4 regions of the Geobacillus sp. CCR genome follow, and region 2 is predicted to be linked to each of the others. Evidence: predicted binding sites of a transcription regulator. Region 2 holds the regulator's gene; each other region holds the start of a gene.
The links. Region 2 encodes Rex, which represses fermentation and respiration genes when NADH is low (regulators of the CRP and FNR family bind a similar motif). Its sites were predicted from a motif close to TTGTGAAATATTTCACAA; they were not measured.

Region 1: a site for Rex is predicted at 2,688-2,705, ahead of ric (iron-sulfur cluster repair di-iron protein). Genes of this name have one in related genera too.
Region 3: a site for Rex is predicted at 1,945-1,962, ahead of ACVBDQ_RS10155 (DUF2249 domain-containing protein). Genes of this name have one in related genera too.
Region 4: a site for Rex is predicted at 4,308-4,325, ahead of nsrR (nitric oxide-sensing transcriptional repressor NsrR). Genes of this name have one in related genera too.

Annotation. Positions count from the first base shown of each region.
Region 1 covers NZ_JBREBQ010000043.1:5,845-13,869, forward strand. The annotation lists gene mobB (molybdopterin-guanine dinucleotide biosynthesis protein B) at 1-262, opposite strand, end outside; gene ACVBDQ_RS15710 (molybdopterin molybdotransferase MoeA) at 259-1,518, opposite strand; gene ACVBDQ_RS15715 (methyl-accepting chemotaxis protein) at 1,568-2,524, opposite strand; gene ric (iron-sulfur cluster repair di-iron protein) at 2,812-3,519, shown strand; gene moaA (GTP 3',8-cyclase MoaA) at 3,608-4,633, opposite strand; gene modB (molybdate ABC transporter permease subunit) at 4,688-5,350, opposite strand; gene ACVBDQ_RS15735 (Crp/Fnr family transcriptional regulator) at 5,569-6,267, shown strand; gene ACVBDQ_RS15740 (hypothetical protein) at 6,584-6,856, opposite strand; gene ACVBDQ_RS15745 (MFS transporter) at 7,152-8,025, opposite strand, start outside.
Region 2 covers NZ_JBREBQ010000040.1:2,104-10,128, reverse strand. The annotation lists gene groL (chaperonin GroEL) at 1-483, opposite strand, end outside; gene groES (co-chaperone GroES) at 588-872, opposite strand; gene ACVBDQ_RS15310 (CPBP family intramembrane glutamic endopeptidase) at 1,229-1,963, shown strand; gene ACVBDQ_RS15305 (YdiK family protein) at 1,960-2,139, shown strand; gene tatC (twin-arginine translocase subunit TatC) at 2,323-3,066, opposite strand; gene tatA (twin-arginine translocase TatA/TatE family subunit) at 3,087-3,239, opposite strand; gene ACVBDQ_RS15290 (redox-sensing transcriptional repressor Rex) at 3,257-3,898, opposite strand; gene moaC (cyclic pyranopterin monophosphate synthase MoaC) at 3,914-4,402, opposite strand; gene ACVBDQ_RS15280 (ABC-F family ATP-binding cassette domain-containing protein) at 4,499-6,424, shown strand; gene tsaD (tRNA (adenosine(37)-N6)-threonylcarbamoyltransferase complex transferase subunit TsaD) at 6,746-7,759, opposite strand; gene rimI (ribosomal protein S18-alanine N-acetyltransferase) at 7,756-8,025, opposite strand, start outside.
Region 3 covers NZ_JBREBQ010000016.1:65,274-73,298, reverse strand. The annotation lists gene ACVBDQ_RS10165 (nitric-oxide reductase large subunit) at 1-852, opposite strand, end outside; gene ACVBDQ_RS10160 (Crp/Fnr family transcriptional regulator) at 1,085-1,777, shown strand; gene ACVBDQ_RS10155 (DUF2249 domain-containing protein) at 2,014-2,247, shown strand; gene ACVBDQ_RS10150 (DUF2249 domain-containing protein) at 2,251-2,460, shown strand; gene ACVBDQ_RS10145 (membrane protein) at 2,457-3,707, shown strand; gene ACVBDQ_RS10140 (metal-sulfur cluster assembly factor) at 3,730-4,032, shown strand; gene ACVBDQ_RS10135 (Fic family protein) at 4,226-4,972, shown strand; gene ACVBDQ_RS10130 (hypothetical protein) at 5,070-5,315, opposite strand; gene ACVBDQ_RS10125 (heavy metal translocating P-type ATPase) at 5,538-7,664, opposite strand; gene ACVBDQ_RS10120 (ArsR/SmtB family transcription factor) at 7,654-8,025, opposite strand.
Region 4 covers NZ_JBREBQ010000030.1:22,474-30,498, forward strand. The annotation lists gene ACVBDQ_RS13990 (aminotransferase class V-fold PLP-dependent enzyme) at 1-1,246, shown strand, start outside; gene ACVBDQ_RS13995 (acyl-CoA dehydrogenase family protein) at 1,351-2,529, shown strand; gene speE (polyamine aminopropyltransferase) at 2,627-3,502, opposite strand; gene nsrR (nitric oxide-sensing transcriptional repressor NsrR) at 3,799-4,242, opposite strand; gene hmpA (NO-inducible flavohemoprotein) at 4,414-5,649, shown strand; gene purU (formyltetrahydrofolate deformylase) at 5,873-6,775, shown strand; gene ACVBDQ_RS14020 (helix-turn-helix transcriptional regulator) at 6,885-7,259, shown strand; gene ACVBDQ_RS14025 (ATP-binding protein) at 7,419-8,025, shown strand, end outside.

The sequences.
Region 1 (8,025 bases), on a different contig from region 2:
GCGCCAACACATCATCCAACCGCCACAACGGGCGGCGGAGATGAAGCTGCAAAAGCCCGTCCCCTTCCACCGCCGTTGCCACCGCCCCGGCCCGCTCATGGCGGACGGAATCGACGCCTTCCGGCCGCGCGGGCTCGCCGCCATGGCCGTGGTGCTTCACCGTCCCGACGCGCCATCCTTCCCGGACAGCGGCCGCCACCCATTTTTCCATAAGCGTCGTTTTGCCGCTATGTTTATAGCCGACGACTTGCCAGACGTTCATTCGCTTGACCCCTCATCGTCATCCAAAAGCCACACTTCCACCTCATCGCCAACCGCAAACCCTCTCGTTCCGCCCGGCAGCACCATCAAGGCGTTCGCAAAGGCAAGCGAGGTGACGATGTTCGACTTGTCCATGCCGACCGGCTTCACGACAAGCCGACCGTCAACCGCCTCGACCCGGCTGCGCACGAAGCGGGTGAACGGGTTCGGCTTCGGAAAATCGGCGCCAAGGGTGGCTTTCGCTTTTTTCAAATACGGCTTGACCGAAAACAGCCGCGTGCGCACGACCGGGCGGACGAACAGCTCATACCCGACGTAGCACGCCGACGGGTTTCCGGATAGACCGAACAGCAGCTTGCCATCAATCTCGGCGACGGTCGTCACGCTCCCCGGGCGCATGGCGATTTTGTTAAACAACACGTTCGCTCCGAGCCGCTTGTAAATGGCGGGCAAATAATCAAAATCCCCGACCGAGACGCCGCCGGTCGTAATGAGCATGTCCACTTGATCGAGCGCCTGGCGCACAGCGTGAAAACACGCATCGAGGTCGTCGGCGAGCTGGCCCAAATAAATCGGCTCGGCGCCGCTTTTGAACACCTGCGCCTCGATCATGTAGGCGTTGCTGTTGCGGATTTTTCCCGGCACAAGCGGTTCAGAGACGTCAAGCAGTTCGCTTCCGGTCGCAAAAATGCCAATCCGCGGCTTTTTCGCCACCTTCACTTCGGCGTAGCCGAACGTCGCCAAGAGCGCCGCCACCCCGGGATTGATGCGCGTCCCTTTTTCGATGAGCGGCTGCCCTTTTTTCGCATCTTCCCCTTGAAACGAAATGTTGTCGCCAGGGCGGAACGGGCGCTTAATCGACATATACGTTTTTCCATCCCGCTCATACTGTTTGGCGAGCTCGAGCATGACGACGGCATCGCATCCTTCCGGAATTTGCGCCCCGGTCATCAAGCGCACCGCTTGAAATGGGCCGACGGGCCGCTTCGCCACTTGCCCGGCGCCGATCGTTTCGATCACTTCAAACTCGACCGGACGATCCAGCCCCGCTCCTTCCGAGTCGGCGGCGCGAATGGCAAATCCGTCATACGGCGAGCGGTCAAACGGCGGCACGTCATGGTCGGCGCGCAAATCTTCGGCCAAATAGCGGCCGTACGACTGCCTTAGCGGCACGATCTCCTCTTCTCCTCTCCCAGCGTAACGCATCACCCGGGTGATGGCTTCCGCTACGGGAATGGGGGTTCGTCTTTCGACCATCTCTCTCTCTCCTTTCGATCATACGGCTGGCGGCAACGATATCGTCCTTTTAACGTTGTTGCCATTGTTGCAGCCGTTTTATGCCTTCCGCCAACTTTTCATCAACGACACTCGCATCGGCGATGTGTTGCAAAATCATCTCCCGCGTTTCGCCAAACAAAGCGGTGGACTGTTCGAGCTCTTGCCTCACTTCATCCGCATAGCGGTATTGTTCCTGAATATAGTTTAGCACGTCTTGGGCCCGATTTTCGACTCGATCGATCAGTTCCATCATCGCCGACCATTTCCGCGCTGTATGAATGCTCATTTGGACAACCGTTTCGATCAAAGACGAAATGGCCTCCGTCTGCTCAAGCGACCGCTCGATTTCCTGCTGCACAGCATCGGTTAACTGATGAATCGTTTCCGTGCTGTCCGCCGTATGCTCAGCCAATTTCCTCACTTCAGCGGCGACGACGGAAAACCCTTTGCCATGCTCTCCGGCACGGGCGGCTTCGATCGAGGCGTTTAACGCAATCAAATTCGTCTGTCCAGCAATTTCTTTAATCACTTTCACAATTTGTTCAATTTCTTGCGAGCGGCCGCGCAACCGATGCATCGCGGCCGATGTCGTTTCCATCTCACTGCCAAGCCGCCCCATCGCCTGCTCCATTTCTCCCGACATGCGGATGCCTTCTTTTGCTGCTGCGACCATCTGACCCGCCGTCTCCACCAACGCGTTCCCTTGTTCGCACAAACGGTCGGAGATCGCGTATGATGACTTGCTGAGCGTACTGACATTATCGACTTTTTCTTTCGTTCGATCAACGAGTTGGCCTAATACATGGTGTTGCCCGTTGACCACTTCATGCTGGTGAACGATGTCCTGCAACTCCCCAAGCAAACCGGCCACCGTCTCATGAACCGCTTCCTTTTGTCTCGTAAGCTTTTCTTTCATCTCAGCGAGTTGCCGCTCCAGTTCTGTTTTTTCCTCCTCCCACTGCCTTCCCTTCACCAACGCCCACATATCCGTCTCCCCTTTTCCTTCTCTGGATTTGCTTCTGTTGTCAACACGTTGTATGTTATCCGCTGAACATGTACGTTCTCAGTCATGAAAGCAGACACCGCCTCCGCAAAGAGTCAGCAGAAGTCTGCTTTTTTTCATTGTACGATAAAGAAGAAACGTGCTGTTGTGACGTTTATCACATGGATCGATGTCCACTTTTTTTTACGTATGTGAGATCCGTCACAACACCTTCGCGGAAAACACGGTATGCTGAAGCTGTAACGATTGGATCAATGGAGGGATGATGAATGGAACAGCGGTTTACTGAACAATCATTGATTGGCGATATTGTTACTCAATTTCCGAAAGCAGCTGATTTGTTTAAAGCGCGGCGCATCGATTTTTGCTGCGGCGGACAGCGTCCGTTAAAAGAAGCGATCGAAGAGCTCGGACTTGATGGCGAAGCGCTTCTTCGCGAGCTGAACACCCTTTACGCGGAAGCGCAAAACAAGCCGACCGGAAATTGGAGTGAAGCGCCGCTAGCCGACTTGGTCGATCATATCATCAACACGCACCACCGCTATTTGAACGAGGAACTGCCGCAGCTCAGCCCGTATGTCACGAAAGTATTGCGCGTACACGGCATGCACCATCCGCATCTTTCCCGCGTGCATAAACTGTTTCATGAGTTAAAAACAGAACTCGAGCAGCATCTCATTAAAGAGGAAACGGGAGCGTTCCCGCTCATTTTGCAATTTGCCGACAACCCATCGCCGGAGAACCGGGAGGCGGTCGAGCGGGCCGTTCGCGAACTGGTCAATGAGCATGATGTCGCCGGTGATTTGATGAAAGAAATTCGTGAAATCACAAACGACTTCACCCCGCCAGAAGACGCGTGCGGCACGTATCGCCTCGTCTACAACCGGCTGGCCGCGCTTGAAGACGATTTGTTTACCCACATCCATTTGGAAAACAACATCCTCTTCCCGCGCGTGTTGGCGGCGGTGAAGGTTTAAAGGAAGAAAGACGCCGATTCGCACTTCCGAAAACATAAACCAAAAACGGGATCGCTTCTTCTATGAAAAAGAGCGCTCCCGTTTTTCTTCATCCCCCAATATACGACATTTCAATTTTCGGGCGCTGTTTCGCTGTCTCTGCCGTCCGTTCTTCTGAATAGCGGTCTGTCCGCTCGCTCCAGATGGCGGCGATCAGCGCCTTCAGCTCTTCTTTCCCCGCGCCGGCGCGCAGTTTGTCTTTCAACGACACGCCCTCAGAAGCAAACAAACACGTGTACAGCTTGCCATCGGCGGAAATGCGCGCCCTCGTGCAGCTCCGGCAAAACGTTTCCGTCACCGAGGCGATAAAGCCGACTTCTACGTTCGTGCCCGCGTACCGGTAGCGGCTCGCCACTTCGCCGAAGTACGCTTTTTCAACCGGTTCAAGAGGGTGCATGGCGTTGATTTGTTCATACATCTCTTTTTTCGTCACGACATGGGAGTAATCCCAGCCGTTCGTGGTGCCGACATCCATAAACTCAATCAAGCGGAGCGGAATGCCTTGTTCTTTGAAATAGGCCGCCATTGGCACGATTTGCGAGTCGTTCCACCCTTTTTTGACGACCATGTTCACCTTGACGCCGAGCCCCGCCGCCCGGGCGGCTTCGATGCCTTTTAACACCGGGGTGACGCCGACGCCGATGCCGTTCATTTTTCGGAAAATGTCATCATCCAACGCATCCAAGCTGACGTTGACGCGCTTCAACCCGGCTTCTTTCAGCCGCTGCGCCCATTTCACTAAATGGACGCCATTGGTCGTCAAGCCGATATCGCGCAGGCCAGGGAGCGCGGACAGCCGCTCAATGAGCGCATCGAGGTCGCGCCGAAGCAACGGCTCGCCGCCGGTCAGGCGGATTTTTTCAACGCCAAGCTCGACAAAACATTCCGCTAAAAGCGCCATTTCCTCAACCGTCAACAGTTGGTCTTCCGCCAAAAAGCGAAAATTCGGCCCGAACACTTCCGCAGGCATGCAATAGACGCAGCGAAAATTGCATTGGTCGATGACCGACAACCGCAAATCGCGAAGCGGGCGGGCGAGGCGGTCGGTGATCTTCACCCGGTCGCGCTCTTCCATGTCGCTCCCTCCTTTCCCTTTCATGGGCCGCGTGATGTTCCAACGGCCTGCTCCTTATCGCTGCCAACGGCCTAGTTTCGCCGCACAGGACAACAAACTAAATGACAATCCAATGGTGACCGCCACCCATGCCCACGCCAACTCCATCCGCCCCGACTCCATCGCCATATAGACAGCGGTGGGGATCGTTTGCGTTTTTCCCGGAATATTCCCGGCAAACATGAGCGTTGCGCCAAACTCCCCCAGGCTGCGGGCAAACGACAGCACCGCCCCGGACAACAAGGCGTTTCTGGCCAGCGGCAGCGAAATATGCCAAAACACTTGGCGCTCATTCGCCCCATCGATGCGCGCCGCTCCTTCAACGGTTGGATCAACGGCTTCCAGACCCGCTTTGGCCGCCTGGTACATGAGCGGAAACGACACAACAACCGCCGCCATCACCGCCGCGCCGGGTGTAAACAGTACCGTTGTGTGAAACCACGTTTCCATCAACTGTCCGATCGGGCTATGCCGCCCAAACAGCACAACAAGCAAAAAACCGACAACCGACGGCGGCAGCACGAGCGGCAACATAAACACCGTCTCCACGATCGTCTTCCCACGAAACCGGCGGCGCGCCATCCACCTCGCCGCCGCTGTTCCAAGGATTGCGACGATCACTCCGGCAAGAAGCGATACGTTTATCGATAACCATACCGGTGACCAAAACTCTTCCATCGACGAACCTCTCTCTGTTCCGTCTCCCTTTTACCATACGAAAACAAACAGTAGAATGCTGTGATGCTACTCACATTGTAACATAGAAAAAGGAAAAACCAATTTAGAAAAAATTGTGACGCCTCGCACAAAAAAACAGTAACCGGTGATTTTTTTCACTCTCTCCCGCTGTGATGATTTTTACAATAGAAATAGCTGAATGAATGGAGGTGCTATCGATGGAAGCTGCAGTGAATGGATATTTTCCCCATTTACGTTCTTTGTTGCAATCGTCGAAAAAAGTGATTCCGTTGCGCAAGCACTCCTTTTTGTTCCAAGAAGGGATGCCAGCCAATGAATTGTATTTGATCCTCTCTGACAAAGTGCAAGTAAGCAAAATTTGTCCGGACGGAAAAGAAATGTGCTTCCGCATTTGCGGAAGCGGGGAAATCGTTGGTGAATTGACGCTGTTTACGAACGATGCACACTACTTGTTGACGGCCAAGGTAATAGAGCCAGGCGAAGCGGCAGTCGTAAACAAAGAGGAACTGGAACAGCAGCTGCTTATCAATCCGACCCTTACTCTTGAATATATGCGCTGGATGAGCAAGCATGTCCGGCGGACGCAGACGAAGTTTCGCGACTTGATGATGAACGGAAAAAAAGGGGCGCTCTATTCGACGCTCATTCGCCTATGCAACAGCTATGGCGTCCCGCTTGAAGATGGAAGCATTTTGATCGACGTCGCATTGAAAAACCAAGATTTAGCCAACTTTTGCGGCACAACGCGCGAAAGCGTTAATCGGATGCTCAATGCATTAAAACAACAAGGGATCATCTCGACAAAACGGGGGAAAATTACGGTTCATGATTTAAACTATTTGAAAACGGAAATTCAATGCGAAGACTGTCCGCCGGATATTTGTTGCATTGAGTGAGCGGTGCACCGTAGTTAGGGGTCTGTCTGATCGTTCCCCTTCGATACACAGCAACGACCAAGCCATTTTGGCGCGCTGATTAGAAGAACGCCCGACCGACCGTTGTTCGCGGCCTGCCGGACGCTCTCTTTTTTTCGATTGTGATGCGAATCACTTCTTTTTCTTTTCACCGCCGTATAATAAGAGCTATAGGGCTTTAGGCGGCTATCTCCCGTTTAGGGAAATGGGGAAACATTAATGTCCGCTTGTTTCTGAGCCGTCGTCTTCGCCCGTTTCGGTCACTTTCAGCATGGCGACGGCTCCTTTTTGTGCATGGTTAAACTGATGAGTGACGATCGGGTATATTCCCGATTTGCGCCGTCATTTCAACGCGGACGTCATGCGGTCCGATCCGCTCCATTTTCAACGGCACCGGTGCTTGGTTCAATCCTTTATGCGCCGCTAACATGTTCGTAGCAGACTGTTGCGTAGTTGCCGCTGTTCCGTTTTTATTTTCCGCCTTTGCCTCTCCTCCTCCCCCGTTGCTGCATGCGGCCAAAAGCGACGCAACCAACGCAACTGACAACAACGTAGACACATTTCGTTTCACTGTTTTCTCCCCCTTCAGTTGATTTGATTTACACCTTCAGCGTACGCCATTTCTGCCTTTCCCCTAGTGATTTGTATCACCAAGGAGCGGCCATGTTTGAAGGGTTCGTGAAATAATGAGCAATAAATATTCGCAATGTAGCAACCGTAACGAATGTAGCCCTATTCACTAACGGAGAACGACCTTCCTCTTTGCGGATCGCCATTTTCCATCCTTTCGTTGAGCTTGTACCTCCGCAAACCAAAAAGAGGCCAAAAGCATATGCTTTTGGCCTCTTTGGATCTGGCATCGGATTTTACGATGCGTATCGCTTCGCCGATTCGCCGGCTTTTTTGCCGAAGACGATTCGATTCAATAAGAAGCAGATCAAGGTAAACAGGCTGAGAAGCATAAACCCGAGCACGTAAGAACCAGTCACATCTTTGATGATGCCCATTAAAATCGGCGGAAAAAAGCCGCCAAGTCCGCCCCAGGCGCCGACAAGGCCGGTGACGGCGCCCGTTTCGGCTGGGAACAGCTGCGGCACGAGTTTGAACACCGCACCGTTGCCCAGCCCAGACATCACGGCCACAAACAAACAAGCCGCTGTCATCACCCAAATGTTTTCCATTCCAAATACGATCGTCAAGGCGCCGATTGTCATTCCAGCGTAGACGAACGTCAACACCCGTTCAGCTCCGATTTTATCGCCAAGATAGCCGCCGACTGGCCGCGCAAGCGTAGCGAGTACAGTAAACCCAGCCGCGCGCATCCCAGCATCCACTGGCGTCAACCCATACAAGTCAACAAGCAGCGACGGCAAGTAAATGCCAAAGGCGACAAATGCTCCGAATGTGACGAAGTAAAACAGCGACAACGTCCACGTATGTTTGTATTTCAACACCGACAGCGATTCGCGCATCGTTTTTTGTTGTTTTGGCTTCGGCATATCCGGTGTGAAAAACCAAACGAGAACGAGCATGACGACAACCGGAATGATCATCCCCCAAAAAGCCCAAGGCACACCAAACGCTGCGGCAATCGATGGAACGGAAAACGCAGCAACCGCCGTGCCGAAGTTGCCCATCGCGTTAATCCCAAGCGCCGTCCCTTGCTTTTCCGGCGGAGTCAAGCGCGACACGAACGTTACCGAGATCGCGAACGACGTCCCGGCCATACCGATGAAAAAC
Region 2 (8,025 bases):
AGCGATCAATTGGCCGACTTCTTCGTCAGCAGCCGAGATCGCAGCAACTTGGGCGATCGACTCTTTTCCTTTAATCGGTTTGGAGATGGCTTTCAATTCTTCAACCGCAACAGCAACCGCTTTTTCGATACCGCGACGGATGCCCATCGGGTTGGCACCAGCTGCTACGTTTTTCAAGCCTTCGCGGATCATCGCTTGAGCCAATACCGTAGCGGTTGTTGTACCGTCCCCAGCGATGTCGTTCGTTTTGCTGGCGACTTCAGCGACCAATTTCGCGCCCATGTTTTCAAACGGATCTTCGAGCTCGATTTCTTTCGCGATCGTTACCCCGTCATTCGTGATGAGCGGCGAACCGAATTTTTTCTCCAATACGACGTTGCGGCCTTTCGGACCTAATGTGACTTTCACTGCGTCTGCAAGTTTGTCCACCCCGCGCAACATCGCACGGCGCGCTTCTTCACTGAACTTGATTTGTTTTGCCATACCCCGTTACCTCCTTATGAAATTGTTGGACTGCGTGCCACAAGTTAAGTATCCGATTAAGTACCCAGTATGTTTTCGGAATGTTTATGTGATGAACGCATATATTAGCGGATGACAGCCAAAATATCGCTTTCGCGCAAAATTAAGTATTCTTTGCCGTCGTATTTCACTTCTGTGCCCGCATATTTCGAGAAGATAATGCGGTCGCCAACTTCGACTTCCGGCGCGATGCGTTGGCCGTTATCGAGCACGCGGCCTGCACCGACAGCAACAACGCGGCCTTCTTGCGGTTTTTCTTTCGCCGTATCCGGCAGAACGATACCGCTAGCCGTTTTTTCTTCTGTTTCCACGACTTCAATGACAATACGATCGCCTAATGGCTTCAACACGGGGAACAACCTCCTTAACGATAGTTTTCACCGTTCTTATTAGCACTCATCACTATTGAGTGCTAACACACTTATAATATTAATGAACTTCTTTCAGTTTTGCAAGTAGGAAATGCAAAAAAATAACTGTTTTTCTCTCCTAAAGAAGAAAGAGCAAAAGGAGCCGGTTGTTTTGCCTCTACTCCCCATCCGCGCGGAGCCCATTTTCATTATTTCACATTCCTCGGACTGATAAACGGCTCCGGTTAATTTTTTTTACGGCGGTCAGGTGGGATGCGAGGATGCAGTTTTCTTACTATTTTCGCCATACATGTGCTACAATACGGATATAATTTGAAATAAAAGGGGTAGAGGGTTTGAAACGCAACCACTGGTACGTCATCATCACGTATATCGTCATGCAGCTGTCCGCCTTTGTCGGCGTGCCGCTTCTTCGCGCCCTCGGCGTCGGCCAAGGAACGGAAAGCCGCCTCGAAGCCGCCAAACTGGCTTCCGGGTATTGGGCGGTCATCAGCTTTCTGCTTGCGTTCGTCGTGATTTTATGGCTGCTCCGCGGTGACCGCAACGAACGAATGATGCGGCGGCTGCCGCTTGCTTCCTCGTGGATGTGGGCGGTCTTGGGCGTCTTTTTGGCGCTCGCGGCCCAAAGCATCGCCGCCAACATCGAATGGCGGCTGCTCGGCATCAAACCAGGGTCGGAAAATACAAGGCAAATCATCGATATCATCCGCCTGACGCCGCTGTTGGTCGTCGTCACCTCCGTCATCGGCCCGATTTTGGAAGAGCTCATCTTCCGCAAAATCATTTTCGGCTCGCTTTATGAAAAATACAACTTTTGGCTTGCTGCGCTTGTCAGTTCGCTTTTGTTTGCCATTGTCCATATGGAGCCGGAACATTTGCTTCTGTACACATCCATGGGGATGGTATTCGCGTTTTTATACGCAAAAACCGGACGCATTTTCGTACCGATTTTCGCCCATGTCGCCATGAATACGTTCGTCGTCGTCATGCAGACGCTATTGGCCGACGAGATTGAGAAAATGATGCGCCAGTCCGAGCTGCCGCTCGCCGTTTGGAGGGTTTGGCTATGATGCGAAACCCTCGGCTGTTTTCGCTTCTGTATTTCGTCTTAGGCTCAATGTTTACGTATTTGGCCATCGAAAGTGCTCATGAAACGGTTTGGAACGTCTCCACCATCGCTTTAGCGGCGCTCGCTGCCTTTGATTTCGGCACCGCCCTTCGCCTTCTTTTCGCCTCAAAACGCTGACCCCCTTCCCGTGATTCGCGCGGGAAGGGACCAGAACATCAATCCCATGACGGCGATCATATCGTGAAAATGGAAACAAAAAAACAAGAGGCCGGCCTCAAAGCCCTGTTTTGCGGCTTTTGAGACAGCCCCTTCGTTTGGCCCGGCCTTGCTCGCTTTCCTCTCAATGTTTTTCGTCCCGCCTCACTCATTGCCTTCCTGCTCGACTGCTCGCTGCGCTTTCCGATAGCCGATGCGCGCCACCCAAATGCTTCCTTCATACAAAATGGTGAGCGGAATCATGACGATCACTTGCGACAGCACATCCGGCGGCGTAATGACCGCCGCTAAAATAAGCAGCGCTAAATACGCATACTTGCGGATGCGAACAAGAAGCTGCGGCGTAATAAGCCCTAAGCGGGTGAAAAACAACACGACGATCGGCAGCTGAAACACGATGCCAAACGGCAGCACGAGCTGAAGCAAAAACTGAAAATATTCATTAATGCCGATCATTTGTTGAACCCCTAGTTGGTCAGCCAGCCGGCTCATAAATCGAACGACAAACGGAAACAAGACGAAATAAGCGAAGCTGACGCCTGCTAAAAAAAGAACGATCGACGCCGGGATATAGCTTAACGTCACTTTCCGCTCTTTTTCATACAGACCGGGGCTGACAAACGCCCAAATTTGATACAACAGCACCGGAGCCGACAGTACAGCCGCGATGACAAAGGCAAACTGAAAATACACTTTAATCGGATCGGTGAGGCGGAAGGCGTTCATGGTCAAATGCTTCGCCTCGGTCGTTCGCTGCAAATACAAAATGACATCATCGACAAAAAAGAAACTAACGACAAGCGCCGCAGCAAAAAAGATGAGCACGATGATGAGCCGTTTTCGCAGTTCACCCAGATGCTCATACACCGACATTTCTTTGTCATTCATTGTTTCTCCATCCTGCCTTGTCATCGGTCGGTTTTCGTTTCTTCGTCATCAGCGAGCCCTTTTGTGGCGTCTTTAAACTCGCGAAGCGACTGGCCGAACGACCGCCCTAATTCCGGCAGCTTTTTCGTGCCAAACAGCAACAAAATCACAGCAACGAGCAACAAATATTTCATGTGTTCTTCTCTCCTTTTTACGATGGCGATGGATAGTTTTTCAAAAAATAGACGAGCGACTGCAGCTCAATGGCTAAATCGATATGATGGACGCGAATATGGTTCGGCACGTTCAACCGCGCCGGAGTAAAGTTTAAAATGCCTTTAATTCCTTGCGCGACAAGGCGGTCGGTCAGCGCTTGAGCCGCGGCGGCCGGCACGGTTAAAATGGCGACCGGGATGTTTTCGTGAAGCCGCTCCTCCAACTCATCGAGATGATAGACCGGCACCCCGCCGACTGTCGTCCCTACTTTCCGCTCATCGACATCAAACGCCATCACGATTTTCGTATTGTTGTTTTTCGAAAAATTATAGTTTAAAAAGGCGGTGCCTAAATTGCCGACGCCAAACAAGGCGACTTCGGTCACCTCATCCTCTTCAAGCGTCCGGCGGAAAAACGACAACAAATAATTGACATTATACCCGTATCCCTTTTTGCCAAGCGCGCCAAAATAGGAGAAATCACGGCGGATCGTCGCCGGATCGACTTTCACCGCCTCGCTCAACTCGGCAGAGGAGACGCGTTGCTTGCCGGAAGCGTGCAAGTTTTTCAAAAACCGATAGTAAAGCGGCAGCCGTTTGGCGGTTGCCTGCGGAATTTTCGGTTGTTCGTTGCTCATGATCTCATCCCCTAGCTAATCGGTTTTCCGTCGGTAATGGCCAGACTTCCCGCCCGTTTTTTCGACCAAATACGTCGGACCGATGACCATTCCTTTATCAAGCGCCTTGCACATATCGTACACTGTCAACGCACAGACCGAAGCGGCCGTCAGCGCTTCCATTTCCACTCCTGTGCTCCCTTTCGTTTTCACCGTTGCCGTGATGACGAGCTTATGCGCTTCTCCATCGTTTTCCCAAGCAAAAGCAATGTCCACACCCTTTAACATAAGCGGGTGACACATTGGAATAAGGTCAGCTGTCTTCTTCGCCGCCATCACCCCCGCCACTTGAGCGACGGCGAGCACATCCCCTTTCTCGATCGCATTGCTCGTCATTTTTTCGTAAATTTCCCGGCTGACAGTCACGCTCGTTTGCGCCACAGCCACTCGCACAGTATCTTCTTTGTGCGTAATATCAACCATTTTCGCGCGCCCTTGTTCATTGAAATGAGTGAACGATGACAATACAATCTCCTCCATTTATACACTATACACGATTTTTCATCATTCGTCTTTGACCGTTTTCGCGACTTGCGTTAAACTATTCGCGAGGTGACGGACATGATCATTTTGCAAGTGCACGGGCTCACGAAATATTTCGGTGCTGACCTTATTTTATCGAATATAAAACTAGAAATACAGTCCCGCGACCGAATCGCCCTTGTCGGCCGCAACGGAGCGGGAAAATCGACATTGTTGAAAATCATCGCCGGTGAACTCTCTTTCGACAGCGGCAAAATCATCAAACCAAACCATATCAAAATCGGCTATTTGGCGCAAAACAGCGGGCTCGACTCGCCGCGTTCCATTTGGGACGAAATGCTTGAGGTATTCACCCCGCTTCTAGGACTCGAAAAACAGCTCGCCGAACTCAGCATGCAACTCGGCGACCCGGACGTACTCGCCGATCCCGCTCGCTATGAAAAAACGCTGAAAACGTATGACGAGCTGCAAGAACAATACAAAGAACAAGGCGGCTACCAATACGAAGCCGACATCCGCTCCGTTTTGCACGGGCTGCAGTTTTCCTCATATGATTATAAAACTACGCCGGTCTCGTCGTTAAGCGGCGGACAGCGGACGCGGCTTGCCCTTGGGAAATTGCTGTTGTCCAAGCCGGATTTATTGATTTTGGACGAGCCGACGAACCATTTGGATCTTGAGACGCTCTCTTGGCTGGAGCAGTACTTGCAAGCCTATCCCGGTGCCGTCCTGGTTGTTTCCCACGACCGCTACTTTTTAGACAAAATCGTCACCGACGTATACGAACTGTCGAATGCCACGCTCAAACACTATGCCGGCAACTACAGCCGCTATTTGGAGTTGCGGGCCGAGCAATACGAACAAGAGTTAAGACGGTACGAGAAACAGCAAGAAGAAATCGCCCGACTCCAAGACTTCATCCAGCGCAACATCGCCCGTGCCTCGACGGCCAAACGGGCGCAAAGCCGGCGAAAGCAACTGGAAAAAATAGAACGGCTCGAACGGCCTGTCGACGATGAAAAATCAGCCTCCTTTTCGTTCTCGATCGATCGACCGAGCGGCTATGAAGTGCTCACCGCTGAAGACATAGCCGTTGGCTATGGCGACGGTGCACCCATCATCCGCCAAATCAGCTTCCGCATCACGCGCGGCGAAAGCGTCGCCCTAGTCGGGCCGAACGGCATCGGCAAGTCGACATTGCTGAAGGCGATCGCCCGAAAACTCCCTATCCAAACAGGAGAGCTCCGCTACGGCGCAAACGTCCAAATCGGCTATTACGATCAAGACCAAGCTGATTTGTCATCGAACAAACGGGTGCTTGACGAGCTGTGGGACGCCTACCCCGAAAAGACAGAAAAAGAAATTCGCACCGTGCTCGGCAACTTCCTGTTTTCCGGCGATGACGTTTTAAAACCGGTCTCCGCTTTAAGCGGCGGGGAGAAAGCACGCCTGGCGCTCGCCAAGCTGATGTTGCAAAAAGCAAATGTCCTTCTTTTGGACGAACCGACAAACCATCTAGACCTCGACAGCAAAGAAGTGCTCGAGCAAGCGCTCATCGACTACCCGGGAACGATTTTGTTCGTTTCCCACGACCGCTATTTCATCAACCGAATCGCAACAAAGGTGTTTGAACTTTCCAGCGGAGGCCTAACGGAATACTTAGGCGACTATGATTACTACATCGCCAAAAAAGAAGAAATGCGCGAATTGGCGCTCCTGAACGTCCGCCCGACAGAAACGGCAAGTGATTCTGCCAAAACGACATACGAGCAAGAAAAAGAGGAAAAAAAACGACGGCGCCAGCGCCAACGCCGCTTGGATGAAATCGAAGCCGAGATTGCAGCGCTTGAAGCACAAATCGCTGAGATCGAGCAAAAACTTTGTGATCCATCCGTTTACGGCGACTATGAGACGATGCAACGATTGACGCAAGAAAACGACGAGCGGAAGCAGCGAGTCGAAACGTTATTGGCCGAATGGGAACAGCTTTATACTTCACTATAACCGACAACCCGCCTCTAGTTTCGGCGGGTTGTTCTTTAGTTAGTCACATTATCCACAAAAGAATCCACAATTTCCACCATGGAATATAAGTTATTCACCAACTTTTCCACATTATCCACAAAAAACATCTTCCTTTTGCACAAAAATCGCTGTGTATTGTTTTTCTTATGTTGATCATGTTTTACCGCTTTTTCCACATTGTCCACAGATTTGTGGATAAAAATATACACAAACTTTTTTCACATGAAAACAAAAAGGACGATCCGTTTGCCTGCCGCAAACGGATCGCCCTTCGGTGTCTTTCGCGTTTCAGCCAACTGCCTAGACAAGCGGCAAGCTTGGATTGGCGTTGAGCGCCAAATCAGCCCGCTTTCCTTGTTGATATAACACTGTTCCCGCAACGGCAATCATCGCAGCATTATCGGTGCATAGCGATAACGGCGGGATGACAAGCTCCACATCGGGGAGCTCTTTCATTTTATCCTGCAGTGCAGCCCGCAGCCCGCGGTTGGCCGCCACCCCCCCGGCGAGCAGCACTTGCCGTACGCGGTATTCTTTGGCGGCCTGCACCGTTTTCGTCACCAGCACATCGACGACGCTGGCCTGAAAGCTCGCGGCCATCTGTCTCGGATCGATCTCCTCGCCGCGCTGCTTCGCGTTGTGGAGCGCATTGAGAACCGCCGATTTTAAGCCGCTGAAGCTGAAATCATACGAACCTTCCTCAAGCCACGCTCGCGGCAAATCAATCACTGGCTCTCCCTCATGAGCCAGCCGGTCGATGTGCGGTCCTCCTGGGTACGGAAGGCCTAAAGCCCGCGCCACCTTGTCATACGCCTCACCGGCAGCGTCATCGCGCGTTTCACCGATCACCGCAAAATTCCCATGCTCCTTCATGAACACGAGTTCCGTATGACCACCGGAAACGACGAGCGCCAACAGCGGAAACTTCATTTCAGCCACTAATTGATTGGCGTAAATATGACCGGCGATATGATGCACCCCAATAAGCGGCAATCCATGGGCAAACGCTAACGCTTTCGCCGCGTTGACCCCGACAAGAAGCGCTCCGACAAGCCCCGGTCCGGCCGTCACCGCCACCGCATCAAGGCCCGCAAACGATACGCCGGCCTGCTGCATCGCTTCTTCAATAACGAGCGTAATTTGCTCCACATGATGGCGGGAAGCAATTTCCGGCACGACGCCGCCAAACCGCCGATGGCTTTCCATTTGCGACGCCACTACATTCGATAAAACCTCTCTTCCGTTTTTCACAACTGCTGCCGCCGTTTCATCGCAGCTCGTTTCAATGCCTAACACATATACGTCCTCATTCATCTCAGCTTCACCCACATGACTAACGCGTCTTCAAAGTTATCCGGATAATACCGTTTGCGAATGCCTCCGTTGCGAAACCCTAGCTTTCGGTACAGCGACTGGGCAACATGATTGGACACGCGCACCTCAAGCGTCATCGTCGCCGCCCCGTGCTGCCTGGCCATGTCCATCAAGCGTCGCATGAGCGCTTCACCAAGCTTTTGCCCACGAAACTGCGGTAACACGGCTACATTCGTCACATGCGCCTCATCGATGACAAGCCACAT
Region 3 (8,025 bases), on a different contig from region 2:
TGCATACGCTTCTTGCATGCTTAACTGATAGCGGTGGAACACATACAAAATGATCCCGATGAACAAAATCAAAATCGTGACGCTCGCGCCGCTCCACCATACCGCGGAAAACGACATCGTATTGCCGGCGTCCTCATAGTACGGCCAGTTGTTCGTATAGGTGATGTGGTCGCCAAGTCTTGGCGTGCTTGACAGCCAAGCGGTCCAGAAGAAAAAGTCGGCAATTTGCTTGATTTGGTCGCCGTCCGCGACCCAAGCACGGCCTGATTTTGGCATGTCGCTTTCTTTGATCAATCCTTTTTTCAATCCCCAACCATCGCCATTGGTGAACACGTCGCGGTAATAGTCGCGCACTTTTTCCAACCCGTATACTTGCGCATCTGTCAGGACGAGAACATCCGTAACCGGGTTGTAGCGATTTTTTCGCATTTCCTTGATGACTTGTTCGCGGATGATCGTTTTCTCATCGGCGGTTAAATCGGCAAACGGTTTGTGATACCGCTCTTTTGCTTTGTAATCTTGCATGCCTTCCGTATAAATTTTCAACGCTTCCGCCGTATAGTCCGGCCCCATATACGACCCATGCCCAAGCACGGTTCCGTAATCCATCAGCCCGTATTTTTGGAAGACGGCCTGCCCGCCGATGATCGTTTCTTTCGTCATCAACACTTGGCCGTCTTCACTGCGCACTTCCTTCGGCCTCGGCGCCATTTCTTTAAAAATCCAATATCCGCCGACAAGCAGGACGGTAAAGCTGATCACAATAGTGAAAATGAGAATCGATTTGAGAAAACTGTTGGTCGTTTGCCGCCCCGGCCGCATGTTGGGGCGAACGGATCGATGAACTTCCATATGAGCCAACCTCCTTCTCGTTTGTTCGCCCCCATTGTAGCGCGCTGATCGTTCGGCGGTTTGTGAGCCGGGGCAAATGTCCGTTATGATTTATATCACAGCTTTATGGCGTGAGAATGTATACAATGAAGGCAGAAAAGGCCAAACGGCGCGGATGTTCAAAAAGAGAAAAGCATTGATGCTCTGTTGACAGCCGCCACACTTTTGTCACATTTCCAAAGGAGAGAACGCCATGGCGAACCATTGGATGAAAGACCGCTTAAAAGCTGTTCCGTTGTTTCGTGAACTGTCCGATTACGAGCTTGATTCGCTGGTTGCCATTTCCCACGTGCGCGTTTACAAGCCGCGGACGTTTGTCTTTATGCAAGGCGACCCGCTCGAGCGAGTCTATTTCATTCATTCCGGCACGGTAAAAATTTATAAAACGGACTTCAGCGGGAAAGAACAAATCGTTTCGATTTTGCAGACGGGAGAAATGTTTCCGCATGCCGGCTTTTTCTTAAAAGGCACCTATCCGGCCCACGCCGAAGTGGTCGAGGAAGCGACATTGATCGCGATCCCGATCCACGATTTCGAACAAGTGCTGATGGCGAGCCCTGAACTTTGCATAAAACTGTTTCGCGTCATGGGCGAAAAAATCGTTGATTTGCAAAACCGGCTCGAAGCGCAAGTGCTCCACAATACGTACGAACAAATCGTGTTGCTTTTGTTGCGGCTGACGCGCACGAACGCCGTCAAACAAGGGAAGTGGCACCGTCTCACCGCCCATGTGACAAACCGCGAGCTGGCCAACATGATCGGCACCGCCCGGGAAACGGTGAGCCGCACGTTGAGCCAACTGAAACGGAAAGGGCTGATTGACGTCGACGAACACGGCTTTTATTTGATTGACCGCGAAGGGCTCGAACAAGAAATCTTTTTCTAACTCCTTTTCCCCATCGTCCGGCACCGGTCAGGATGCGCAATGGAGCTGATGGGGTTTCCTTTCAAACATTTCGACAAGCCCATCTTTCTGGAACATGCTATTCCGCCCTTTCAAACGAAAACGAAACCTTTTTTCCAAAGTGGAATATGTCATGTTTCGGCCGAAAGATGTGAGCTATATCACAACATTCCACAGTGAAAATGATTATCATGATAGTCAAAAAGGAGGGAAAGCGCATGGGTGTGACGATTGAACTCGATGTACGCGAAGATTTGCGGCAGAAACGTGAGCCGTTTGAAAAAATTATGAACGCCATCAAGCCGCTGCAGCCGGGCGATACGTTCATTTTACACGCCCCGTTCAAGCCGTTGCCGTTGTTTCCAATTATGAAAGCAAAAGGATTTGCGTACGAAGTGGAACAAATCGAAAAAAAACATTGGAAAGTAACGTTTGTGAAGCAGGGGGGATGACCGATGATCCTCGATAACCGCGGACTCGAGCCGCCGCAGCCGATGATGCGGACGCTCGCTGCCCTCGCTAAGCTGAATCCTGGGGAGACGCTGACGATCATTAACGATCGCCGCCCGATGTTTTTGTACGAGCAGCTTGACGAGCTTGGCTACCGGCACGAGACGGTCGCACGTGAAGACGGCAGTTTTGAAATCCGCATTACGAAAGGATGAGCAACGTGTTTCCTACTCGCACGGGGACGGAAACAGACGTCCGTCTTCCGTTCTCGTTTATCATGTTCGCCGTGTTGGCGTTCGCCGCGTCGCAGCTTATGTTGCTTGGAGCGATTCCCTCACTTAGCAGCGGCGCGTTCCGGCTGCCGTTCGTGTGGGCGGCGGCCCACCTGGCGTTGCTTGGCTTTGCATTGATGACGGCCATGGGGGCGATGTACCAGCTCGTTCCGGTCGCCTTTTTGACGCCGATTTGGAGCGAGCGGCTCGGTTTTTGGCAGTTTGCGATCACCGCTCTCGGCATCGTCGCCTTTGCCGCCAGTTTAGCGTTTACGCCAAACCAGGCGTTTCTCCCTGGCTTGCTTCTGCTGTTCGGCATCGTGCTGTTTGTCTGGCAAATGGCGATGACATTAAAACAACAAAAAAACAAAACGATCATGACGCTGTTTGTCGCGACTTCCTTGTTGTTTTTGCTGCTGACGGGCGCCGCCGGAGGGCTGCTTGCCTTTCACTTTTTCGCCGCCACAGGCGCCAACAGTCATGAAACGGTGTTCGGCTTGCATGTGCTGTTCGGGCTGTGCGGCTGGTTCACACTGCTCATCATAGGCTTTTCGTACAAAATGGCGCCGATGTTCTCGCTCGCCCACGGCTTTTCGCTGCGGCCGGCGCGTTACGTCTATGCGCTGTACATCAGCGGGATTGCTGTGGCGTTCGCCAGCTTATTCTTGCGAAGCCACGCATGGCTTGCAGCCGGTGCAGCCTTGCTCATGAGCGGATTCGTTGTTTTCGCCTGGCATATCCGCGCCATTTTGCAAAAGCGGATGAAAAAAACGCTTGACCGCCCGTTCCGCTTTTCGCTTTCGGCCATCGTCATCGGCCTTGTGCTGCACGTTGCCGCCTTTGTCGCCATCGTCGTCGGCAGCGGACGGCTGCTTGGCATCATTGTTTATCTATTCATTGTCGGCTGGATTCTCTTCAGCATCGTCGGCTATTTGTTCAAAATCGTGCCGTTTTTATGGTGGACGCATCGCTACAGCGAAAAAGTCGGCCAACAAAACGTGCCGACGTTAAAACAAATGATGAATGAGCGAGCCGTCACCGTCCAATGCCGCCTATGGCTCATCGCCCTCGCGCTGGCGGCCGTTGCGCTTGCTGTCGCGAGCGTGCCGCTGTTCGCCATCACTCAAGTGCTGTTGGCTGGATTAAGCGTTGCCTTTGCCGGAACGATTTTAACGGTCTTCCGAAAATAAGCGAATGAGGAGGAAAAGAACGATGGATGTCCGCGAACTTGCCATTCAACAGCTGAAAACGGTCCTTGATCCGGAGCTCGGCATTAACGTCGTCGATTTAGGGTTGATTTATGACTTAAAAATCGAAGATGGGCATATCAATGTCCTGATGACGCTCACGACCCCCGGCTGCCCGCTTCACGACTCGATCGCCGGCGGCGTCAAACGGGCGCTTGAGCACATTGACGGCATCCGTGACGTGCGCGTCCAAGTGACATGGAACCCGCCATGGACGCCGGAGCGAATGAGCGAAGAAGCGCTCCGGCAGCTTGGGCATTTTTCTTGAAACACTCCACTTTTTCCATCCCCTTTTCGCCGTTCGCCCGTGTTGGGCGGGCGGTTGTTTCATTGTTCTGCAACTGCTGAACACTCCCCGCCCTTTATTTTTGTATCATAATAGAAAAAACGAGAGCCATCGCTTGGCTATTTAAAGGAAAAACGAATCGAGGCCGCGAATCATATACCAAGAGGTGAGAGCGATGTTTGCCAAAATCGACGAGCTGAAACAACGGTTGGATGCGTTGCGCCCTTTGCCTCCAGGGTTGGTGAAAAACTTGCGGGAATCATTTCGGATCGAATGGACGTACCATTCGAACGCCATCGAAGGCAATACGTTAACCTTGCTGGAAACAAAGCTAGTCATAGAAGAAGGGATTACCATTGGCGGGAAACGGCTTAAGGAACATTTGGAAGCTATTAACCATGCGGAGGCGATTGACTTTATTGAAGAGTTAGTCGCAAACAAAGAACATTTGACTGAGCACGTGTTGAAACAGGTCCATTATTTAGTATTAAAGAGCATTGACAATGAAAATGCCGGGAAATATCGAACATACAATGTGCGCATTTCCGGCAGCTCGTACACCCCCCCTCACTTTTTGCATATACAAGATGAAATGAATCAATTGTTTTCTTGGTATGAAACGAATCAACATGCTCTTCATCCAATCGAACTGGCGGCTCGTTTCCATTTTCAGCTCGTATACATTCATCCATTTGCTGACGGAAACGGACGAACCGCCCGCTTAATGATGAATTTCATTTTAATGCAGCATGGCTATCCGCCCGCTATTGTGAAAGCAAACCCGGAACAGCGCCGGAAGTATTACGAAGCGTTGGAAAAAGCGAGCGTCAAAGGTGAGGTCACTCCGTTCATTCAACTGATCGCCGCATGTGTCGAAGAAAGCTTGCGCCATTACTTGTACGCTTTAGGGATGGAGGATTAACAACAGAGCGCAAACAAAACGACACGGAACAACGGGCATTTCCGTGTCGTTTGTTTTTCTCCTCCATGAGACCCGCCTCCGGTTGGCGTTTGATCGGCTATTCAAGCAACACGTTCCACAACCATGCCATCAAAGGAACGATGACAAAAAAGGCGAAGGCGATGTATCCGACATATCGAATCCACCGGGGAAATCCTCGCCAATCGAGGGCTTCCCGCTTCATCGCCCCTCCCGCGGCGATCCGATCCAACTCTTCGGCCGGCGAAAACACCCGGTCATCCATCCGTTGAATCTCTTCTGTCCGTTGCGTTTCATGCCTCTCTTCTTTTCGAGATCCCTTCATGACGCCCCTCTTCCCCACGATTTTCATGAACAGACCAAAACGATGGTTCCATCCAACAGCCGCTATCCCCAAACATTCAACCTAATCAGCTGTGATGTTTTCCTCTTCATTATACCGTCTCTCATCGTCAGAAAGCACCCATATTTTCCACGCATTTCATGAGAGAGGACAAATGCACTTCTTCTAAGTTGGACGATGTATCTCGCTGCCCGCAGCCCCGTCTCATTCCTTCACCCGCAATAGGCGCATGCTGTTGAGTGTCACTAGCAGCGTCGCGCCCATATCGGCGAACACCGCGAGCCAAAGGGTGAGCCAGCCCGGGACGGCGGCCACGAGTGCCAGCACTTTAAGCCCTAAGGCGACGGCGATGTTTTGCCGGATGACGGCAAGCGTTCGGCGCCCAAGGTGGACGGTGTACGGCAGCTGGCGCAAATCGTCGGCCATGAGCACAACATCGGCTGTTTCCAAGGCGGCATCCGTTCCCGCCCCGCCCATCGCCACACCAATATCGGCCGCGGCCAAGGCAGGGGCGTCATTCACCCCGTCGCCGACCATGGCGGTCATGCCGCAACGTTCTTTCAGCTCGCGGATCGCCGCCAGCTTCTGTTCCGGAAGGAGCTCGGCGCGAATATCGGATACGCCCGCTTGACGGCCGATGGCCTGTGCGGTTTGCTCGTGGTCGCCCGTCACCATCACCACTTCCGCCACCCCAAGGCGCCGCAGCGCGGCAACCGTTTCCGGGGCGGACGGCCGCAGTTGATCGGCCGCGGCGACAAGCCCCAACAGCCGATCGGCCGTGCCGACGGCCATCACGGTTTTTCCTTCGTCCCGAAAGGCAGAGATTTGCTTTTCCGCTTCATCGGGCAACTTCCCGATCCAACTGGTAAACAAAGCGGGGCTGCCGATATAGTACGTGTTCCCCGCAATCACCGCCTTCACTCCTTGGCCGGTGAGCGATTGAAACTCCTCGACGGCCACATCAAGAAACGGTGCTCCCTCTTCTTCCGCTTTGCGGACGATGGCAGAAGCCAAAGGGTGCTGCGACCGTTTTTCGATGGCGGCGGCGATGGCCAACAGCTGCTCACGTGTTCCTTCATACACGACGACATCGGTCACGGCTGGTTTCCCTTTCGTCAACGTCCCGGTTTTATCAAAGGCAACGGCACGCAGCCGGCCGATTTGTTCGAGATGCACGCCGCCTTTGATGAGCACGCCGCGCCGAGCCGCGTTTCCGATGGCCGTCACAATCGCCACCGGGGTGGAGATGACGAGCGCGCACGGGCAGCCGATGACAAGAACGGCAAGACCGCGGTAAATCCAATCAAGCCACTCCCCGCCCATCACGAGCGGCGGAACGATGGCGATCAGAAGCGCGGTCACGATAATAAACGGCGTATAATAGCGAGCAAACCGGTCGACGAACGCTTGCGACGGCGCCCGCTCCGCTTGCGCCTCTTCTACAAGATCAATCATTTTCGCCAATGTCGTTTCATCCGCCCGCTTTGTCACTTCAACTTCGAGGAATCCTTCTCCATTCAGCGTCCCGGCAAACACTGCATCCCCCACTGCTTTTTCCACCGGCAGACTTTCGCCGGTGATCGCCGCTTCATTCACTGTGGAGGCGCCGCTTATGACAATGCCGTCCAAAGCGATTTTTCCACCCGGCTTGACGATCATGACATCCCCGACGCGAACGTCTTCGACCGGAACGGTCACCTCCTCCGCACCGCGCCGAATCGTCGCTGCAGCGGGCGCCATCTCCATCAACGAGGCGATCGACCGCCGTGCTCGATCCATCGAGTAGCTCTCGAGCGCTTCGCTGATGGCAAATAAAATGACAACGACTGCTCCCTCTTGCCATTCGCCGATCGCCGCCGCACCGAGAATAGCGATCGTCATTAATGTTTTCATATCAAACTGCCAGCGGGCCAGATTCCGGAGCCCCGTCCAGAACAGGGAGTAGCCGCCGATCACGATCGCCGCCAAATACATCGCAATCGCCAGCATCCCCTTGTACGCCGCATCGGCCGCAATGCCAATCAGAAGCAATACAGCAGAGACAAGGACGTTCCTGTTCTCTTTCTTCTTCCAAAACGGCTCCCGCCTGGCCGGGCGTTCGCGTTCTTCACAAATGGTCAACTGTTCAAACGCCCCCGCTTGCTCAAGTTCATCAATCGTCGCCTCGCCCCAAACGGTGAGCTTGGCGGCTCCGAAATTCACTTTCGCCTCTTTCACGCCGGGCAAGGATTTCACGTTTTGCTCAAACTTAGCTGCGCAGTTTGTGCACGTCAGTCCTTGCACGTGGTATGTTTTTGCCTCGAGCCGATCCAATGTTTGTTCATTCCCCACGGCCGTCCCCCTCTTTCCGATGGGCGAGCGCGACAAGCAGCAGCTCGCGGATATGGTCATCATCCAGTGAGTAAAAGGCAAGTTTTCCCTCTTTCCGGTATTTCACGATTCCTTGTTTGTACAAGATGCGCAAATGATGCGATGTCGTCGCCACCGTCGCACCAATGACGTTCGCTAGGTCACAGACGCACAACTCCTCTTCACCGCAAAGCGCATACACGATCTTCGCCCGATTTTCGTCGGCAAGCGCCTTGAAAAACGGCACGATCGCGGCAATGTTTTCATCACGAAGCCGCCGCTGAACCCGCTCGACCTTCTCTTCGTCATAACAGTAAACGTCGCACACATCATGACGGTGCAT
Region 4 (8,025 bases), on a different contig from region 2:
AACGACGCTTGCCTATCGCTATGCAAAAGAAATCATCAAACAGCACGTTCATGCCGGGAAAAACGACGTCTTGATCATGCAAGGCGCCGGGACCACAAGCGCCGTCAACAAGCTGCAGCGTCTGCTTGGCTTGCGCGTACCGGAACGGTGGAAGCGCCGCTTGTCCCTTCATGATGAGGAGCGGCCAGTCGTTTTTGTCACCCATATGGAGCACCATTCAAATTTATTGCCATGGGTGGAAACCATCGCGGAAGTCGTGGCGGTCCGGCCGACAGAGAACGGGGATGTCGATCTTGACCATTTGCGCGAGCTGCTGGAGCGCTACCGAGATCGGCCGCAAAAAATCGGTGCATTTACTGCTTGCTCGAACGTCACGGGGTTGGAAACCCCATATCATAAGCTGGCGAAAATCATGCACGAGCATGGCGGCCTTTGCTTTGTTGATTTTGCTGCTTCCGCTCCGTACGTCCGCATCGATATGCATCCGGACGACCCAATGGAGCAGCTTGATGCCATTTATTTCTCTCCCCATAAGTTTCTCGGGGGGCCGGGAAGCGCCGGCGTGCTCATCTTTGACAGCCGGCTTTATCATCAGCACGCTCCGGATCACCCCGGCGGCGGGACGGTGTACTGGACTGACCCGTGGGGGAACTATGAATACATCCAAGCCATTGAGGAACGCGAAGATGGCGGAACACCGCCGTTTTGGCAAACCATCAAGGCAGCGTTGGCCATCCAGCTGAAAGAGCAAATGAACGTAAAACAGATGCGCGCCCGCGAAAAGGAACTTGTTTCCCTTCTTTTGCCGGCGCTAAAAAGCACTCCCGGCGTCCGCGTGCTTGAAGGACATCGGGACGACCGTCTTGGCATCATCTCATTTGTCATAGATGGATTGCATTACAACCTTGTTGTCAAACTGCTGAATGATCGCTTCGGCATTCAAGCGCGCGGCGGCTGTTCCTGCGCCGGACCATACGGCCACTATTTGCTTGGCATCGACAAGGAACAATCCGCTGCGCTGCTTCAAGAAGTCAAAAACGGCAATCCTCTCGCCAAACCAGGATGGGTGCGTCTGTCGCTCCATCCTACGATGACGAACGAAGAAGTGTATGCGATCATCCGCGCCGTCCGTCAAATCGCCCGCTATGGCCGCCGCTGGCAGGAGGAATACGAGTACGATGCTGGGAAAAATGAGTTCGTCCACCGTGACGATGATCGGTACATTCGGCATTTCTTTCTCTTTTAAGCTTCCGAGAGCAAGGACGGTCATTTTCCCGTGCGTTTTTGTTTTCAGTCCTAGCCAGAACTCGGTACAATAAAGGCATCTTGACCAAAAGAAGGGGAGAACCAATGAACGAATTGTACCATTTGCTTGTGCGGACCGATCGGGAGCAACAATTGTACAACCAAGCGCGCCGCCTTGCGGAACGATTTGTCCAACGGGCAGCGCATGATGACGAACAGGCAACGTTTCCATTTGCCGATTTTGCCGATTTAAAAGAGGCTGGATTCCTTTCCTTGACCGTCCCGACTGAATACGGCGGCCAAGGGGCATCGCTTTATGAGCTTGTGCTCGTGCAAGAAACGATCGCCCAAGGCTCTGGGGCAACGGCATTGTCGTTTGGTTGGCACGCCAGCATTCTCATGCGTTTATTTTTGCTCCGCCGCTGGCCGGAGCCCGTTCTCGCCCGTTTGGCGAATGAAGTCGTTTGCCGCCACGCGCTCATCAACAGCGCCCACTCTGAACGGACAACTGGCAGCCCGGCGCGCGGCGGTAAACCGGAAACGACGGCCGTCTTTCGCCATGGCCGCTGGGTGCTTCGGGGGCGAAAGACATTTGCATCGTTAGCCCCTGCGCTCGATTACGTATTGATTTCCGCCACGATGGAAGACGGTCGGGTCGGTGAATTTCTCGTGCCGATGTCTGCTTCAGGCATCCGCATCGAGCCGACGTGGAACACGCTTGGCATGCGGGCGACGCGCAGCGATGATCTTGTTCTTGAAGAAGTCGAAGTCGACCAAGAGGCGCTCGTAGAGACGCTTGGAGAAGCGAACGAAGCCGCTCCGGCGCAAGGATGGCTGTTGCACGTGCCGGCTTGTTACTTAGGCATCGCCATTGCGGCGCGCAATGAGGCGCTTCGCTTTGCCAAGACGTACCAGCCTAATACCCTGCCTCACCCAATCGCCCTAACACCCGAAGTGCAGCGGAAAATCGCTGAAATGGAATGGCGCCTCACCCATGCGCGCCATTTCCTGTACGCGGTCGCCGACTTATGGGATCGCTATCCGGAAAAACGGATGGCGATGAAAGAGGAGTTGGCAACAGCCAAATTGGTCGCCACCAATACCGCGCTTGAAGTCGTCGATTGGGCGATGCGCATTGTCGGCGGACAAAGCTTGTTTGCTGACAATCCGCTTCAGCGGCATTACCGTGACGTCCGTGCTGGATTGCACAACCCGCCGGCGGATGACTTGACGTTTCAATGGCTTGCTAAGCGGGCACTGACCCACAACCCACCGGCGCAATGAAACAAGAAAGCGGGTGGAATAATAGAAAGATCACTCAAATGACACAAAAAAAGCTGTCCCCTCACAAAGCAGGGACAGCTTTTTCCATGCCAAGCCGTTATTCCACCTCAAGCGCCGAGCGCAAAAACTCGGGCAAGGCGAAACATTGGCGAAAGACCGCATCATTGACGTATTTCGTGTCGTTTGGAATGGTTGTCTGCGCCGGAAAATCGAGCGGCCGTTTCGAGCCGATCGTAAAGCTCCACAGTCCGCCTGGATACGTCGGCACCACCGCGGTGTACACAAGCACATGCGGGAACAGTTCGCGAATATTGCGGTACGTCCGTTTCAAAATATCCAAGTGGAAAATCGGCGACTGGCTTTGGCAGACCATCAGCCCGTCTGCTTTCAACGCGCGATGGACGTTGGCGTAAAACTCCGGTGAAAACAAGGCTTCCGCCGGGCCGACTGGGTCAGACGAGTCGATCATAATGACGTCGTAGACGTTTTCTTTCTCTTGCACAAACACGACGCCATCATCATAAACAAACCGCACGCGCGGATCCGATAAGTTGCCGGAGACGGCTGGCAAATGCTCTTTGCACGCCCGGACGACTTTTTCGTCGATTTCCACCATATCGATGGCTTCAAGATGAGCGTATTTCGCCGTCTCACGAGCTGCGCCGCAGTCGCCGCCGCCGATGATGAGCACCCGCTTCGCTTCCGGATGAAACTGCAGCGGCACGTGCGAAATCATTTCGTTATAAATATGGCCGTCAATCGAGGTCGTTTGCACGACGCCATCGAGTACGAGCATGCGGCCAAAATCGTACGAATCCAAAATCATCACATGCTGGTACTCGGACGGCTCGGCAAAAATCACCTCTTTGATTCGATAGCTGATTTTTAAGTTGTCGCGATCATCTTCGGTGAGCCAAAGCTCTCCATTGTCCATATGCAAGTAAGGTGGCAAAGCGCTTCCTTCGTGTTTCATTGTGACCTCCTTTAGTCATGCAGATGTTTTCACACCTTTCTAATCTTAATATATTCTTCGTCTTGTGGCAAACAAAGGGGATGTGATCGGCCGGTGCCGGACGTATTCATCCCGCCGCCCATGTTTGACGACTGGTTTCGTTTTTCCACCTGATGATCGTTCTTGCCGCCACATCCCGCGCAAAGGCCGCCATCGGTTTCGCATCATCCCGCGTCTTCCTTCCGTAGAGCGATGCCTAGTGATCGTGTGCCTGCCAAACGCCAAAAAACTCTCCAGCTTATAGCCAGAAAGTTTTCTCAACCGCGCCGCTCTTTCAATAAAGAACGAAGCGACGCTCGGTCTTCAAGCAAATCGGCGAGCGTATACGCATCCAGCACACGCAAAAACGCCTCTAACGCCTCGTGAAGTGCGAAGCGAAGCCGACATACCGGCGTTAAGACGCACTCATTGCCGTGGGCGGCAAAACACTCGACAAGCGACAAGTTTTCCTCCGTTTCGCGAACAACCGCGCCGATGACAATCTCCGCGGGGCGTTTCGCAAGGCGGATTCCACCGTTGCGCCCACGGATCGTTTCAATGTAGCCGAGTTTGCCAAGCTCATAGACGATTTTGCTTAAATGATGCTCTGAAATGGAAAAGGCAGCGGCAATGTCTTTGATGTTTGTTTTTTCTTCTTCATCAAGCGCGCCTAAAAACAAGAGGACGCGCAAGGCGTATTCCGTATAGTTCGTCAACTGCATCGTGATTCACAACCTTTAAGCGACATTCTTGATCCCATTGTACCACACCTGATTCGAACGGAGAATTGTGAACAATTTATTAAAGATGTATTTGAAATATTGTTTTTTCGCAGTGATCATGGTTGAATAAAAGATGTATTAAAAATACATGTTTTACAAGGGGATGAAATCATGACAACGACAACGAAATTGCATCCAAAAACGATTGAAATTGTGAAATCAACGGTGCCTGTCTTGGAAACACATGGCGAACAAATTACGAAGCGGTTTTATGAACTCATGTTTTCCAATCATCCGGAACTGCTCCATATTTTCAACCACGCCAACCAAAAGCAAGGGCGGCAGCAACGTGCCTTGGCCGCAGCCGTGTATGCGGCAGCGCGCTATATCGACCAGCTTGATGCTATTTTGCCGGTTGTGCGGCAAATCGGCCATAAACACCGCAGCTTAGGAATCAAACCAGAACAATACCCGATCGTCGGAAAGCATTTGTTGCTGGCGATCAAAGACGTGCTCGGCGACGCCGCCACCGACGAAGTGATCACGGCTTGGACGGAAGCATATGAAGCCATTGCGTCCGTTTTCATTCAAGTGGAAAAAGAGCTCTACGATGAGGCAGCGGCCAAACACGGAGGCTGGCGTGACTTTCGCCGATTTGTCGTCGTGAAAAAGGTGAAAGAAAGCGGCGTCATTACTTCGTTTTATTTGGAGCCGGAAGACGGCAAGGCCATCAGTGATTATTTGCCGGGTCAATACGTGAGCGTCAAACTGTCGATTCCGGGCGAGACGTATACGCATATTCGCCAATACAGCTTATCGGATGCACCTGGAAAAGGGTATTACCGCATCAGCGTCAAACGGGAAGCAGCTACAGCGGACAAGCCGGCCGGCATTGTTTCCAACTATTTGCATGATCATGTCCAAGAGGGCGACGTGCTCGAGCTTAGCGCTCCAGCCGGCGATTTTACGCTTGATTTGTCCAAAACGACGCCGGTTGTGTTCATCAGCGGCGGCGTCGGCATCACTCCGCTTTTGAGCATGGCGCATACGTTGGCCATCCGCCAACCGACCCGCCCAGCGGCGTTTTTGCATGCTGCTTTGAATGGCCGCGTGCACGCGTTTGATAAGGAGCTTCGGATGTTGGCGGAACGCCCGTCATTTTCTTACCGTATTTGTTACGAGTCGCCATCCGACGAGGATCGCCGCCATCCACATTTTGGCAAAGAAGGGCGGATCGACCTCGCATGGATGCAATCCGTGATCCCGACGAAAGACGCAGACTTTTATTTCTGCGGCCCGATGCCGTTTATGAAAACCGTCTATCGTGCCCTAAAACAATGGAGTGTGCCAGAGGAGCACATCCATTACGAATTTTTCGGCCCGGCCGGCGATTTGACGAAAGACTGAGAGAGGTTTTTCGCTTGCCAGGGGGATGACCCAAAAGGGTCATTTTTCTTAACAAAACACAACATATTGTTTCTTAATGATTGTTTTATACCTATATACGGTAATAAGAAAGGGTGTCCCGATCCTTTTGGGACACCCTCTTTTGTTATCTTCCCTGTTGGCAAGTTCATGAATTTTTTGTATGATGAATTGCAAGAAAAGCAAGAAAAGGGAGAGACAACGCATGACGACATTTCGCCAACATCGCTGGCAATCATTTTTGCAAGGTTACGAGCAGCGCGCTCGAATCCTTATCTCCTGCCCAGATCGCCCGGGCATCGTCGCGGCAGTGACGTCGTTTCTGTACGAACAAGGGGCGAATATCGTTGAATCGAGCCAATATTCGACCGATCCTGAGGGAGGGACGTTTTTTCTCCGCTTGGAGTTCGACTGTCCAAACATCGCCGAGCGAAAAGAAGAGATCGAAGCGGCGTTTGCCCCGATCGCTGCTGAATTTGAGATGCGTTGGCAGCTTCGGCTGCACAACGACATTCGGCGAATCGCGATTTTTGTCTCCAAAGCCGAGCATTGTCTGCTTGAACTTCTTTGGCAATGGCAGGCGGGAGAGCTGATCGCCGACATCGCCCTTGTCATCAGCAACCACCCCGACTTGCGCGAGACGGTCGAGTCATTTGGCATCCCTTATGTGCATATTCCGGTGACGAAAGAAACGAAAGCGGACGCCGAAGCCGAACAAATCCGTCTGCTTCGCGACTATCAGATCGACACCATCGTGCTTGCCCGCTACATGCAAATTTTGTCGCCGGCGTTTGTCGCTGAATTCCCGGGACGGATCATCAACATCCACCACTCATTTTTGCCCGCCTTTATTGGCGCGCGTCCGTATGAGCGGGCGTATGAGCGCGGCGTCAAATTGATCGGCGCCACATCGCACTACGTCACCGACGATTTGGATGAAGGGCCGATCATTGAGCAGGACGTCGCCCGCGTGGACCACCGCCACCATCCGGACGACTTAAAGCGGATCGGCCGACTGATCGAAAAAACGGTGCTCGCCCGGGCGCTTCGGTGGCATTTGGAAGACCGGGTCATCATCCACGGAAACAAAACGATCGTGTTTTATTGAACCCAAGCGGGAGAGGATTTTTCCTTTCCCGCATGGTATAATGAAGACAAGCAGGATTTGGCCGCCCAAAGAGCGAAATTTCATCCGTAGGGAAGGAGGGAAAAAGCCTATGGGAGAAAAACGGACGCCCAGCGGTTTTCTGTTAAAACAACGTGCGTTTTTAAAATTGTATTTGATTACGCTCACCGAACAGGAGCGGCTCTACGGGCTGAAGCTGCTTGATGTATTGCGCCAAGAGTTCAAGCCGTTCGGCTACCGGCCGAACCACTCCGAAGTGTATAAGGCGCTGCACGATTTGATCGAAGACGGCATTTTAAAACAAGTGAAACAGAAAAAAGAGGGAATGAAGTACCAAGAAGTCGTTTACTATCGGTTCGCCGAGGGCGGACAGGAAAAGGCGAAGCTGTACAAACGCCAGCTCAAAGCGGAGCTTGATCGGTGCGCGGCGCTCATTCGCAAGGCGATTGAGGACAACTTCGGTTGAGAGCGCCTCGTTTTTTCTTTGTTATATTTACATAATATATTTATGGTCTAGTTCTTTTGTTTTGCGTCCCGCCGGGCGATCTAGTAGAATGAGAGGGGAAGATCGCCACAGAGAGGAAGTCAGAAGATGGGAACATGGCCGTTGACGGTCACGAAAGAAATGGAAAAGCGAAAAGAACTGTTCCGCCGCGATCCGGATCGCGCGTTGATTGGAGCGGGCGGGTACAAGGCGGCAGATGAGGCGATCGTGCACGATGCCGCCATTGCGCTCGCGCTTGGGAAAAACGTGCTCTTAAAAGGCCCGACCGGATCGGGAAAAACGCGGCTTGCTGAAACGTTGTCCGCTTTGTTTGGTCAACCGATGCACAGCATCAACTGTTCCGTGGACTTAGACGCCGAAGCATTGCTCGGTTTTAAGACGATCGTGCACAAAAACAGCCAGGCGGTGATCGAGTACGTGCCCGGACCAGTCATCCAGGCGATGACAAAAGGGCATTTGCTATATATTGACGAAATTAATATGGCGAAACCAGAGACGCTGCCGATTTTAAACAGCGTCCTTGACTACCGGCGGCGGCTCACGAATCCGCTCACCGGCGATCTCGTGCAGGCGAAACCGACATTTGGCGTCATCGCCGCGATCAATGAAGGCTATATTGGCACCGTACCGCTCAATGAGGCGCTCAAAAACCGGTTTGTCGTCATCAATGTGCCGTATGTACAAGGAGAAACATTAAAATCGGTATTGTTGGCGCAAACTACATTAA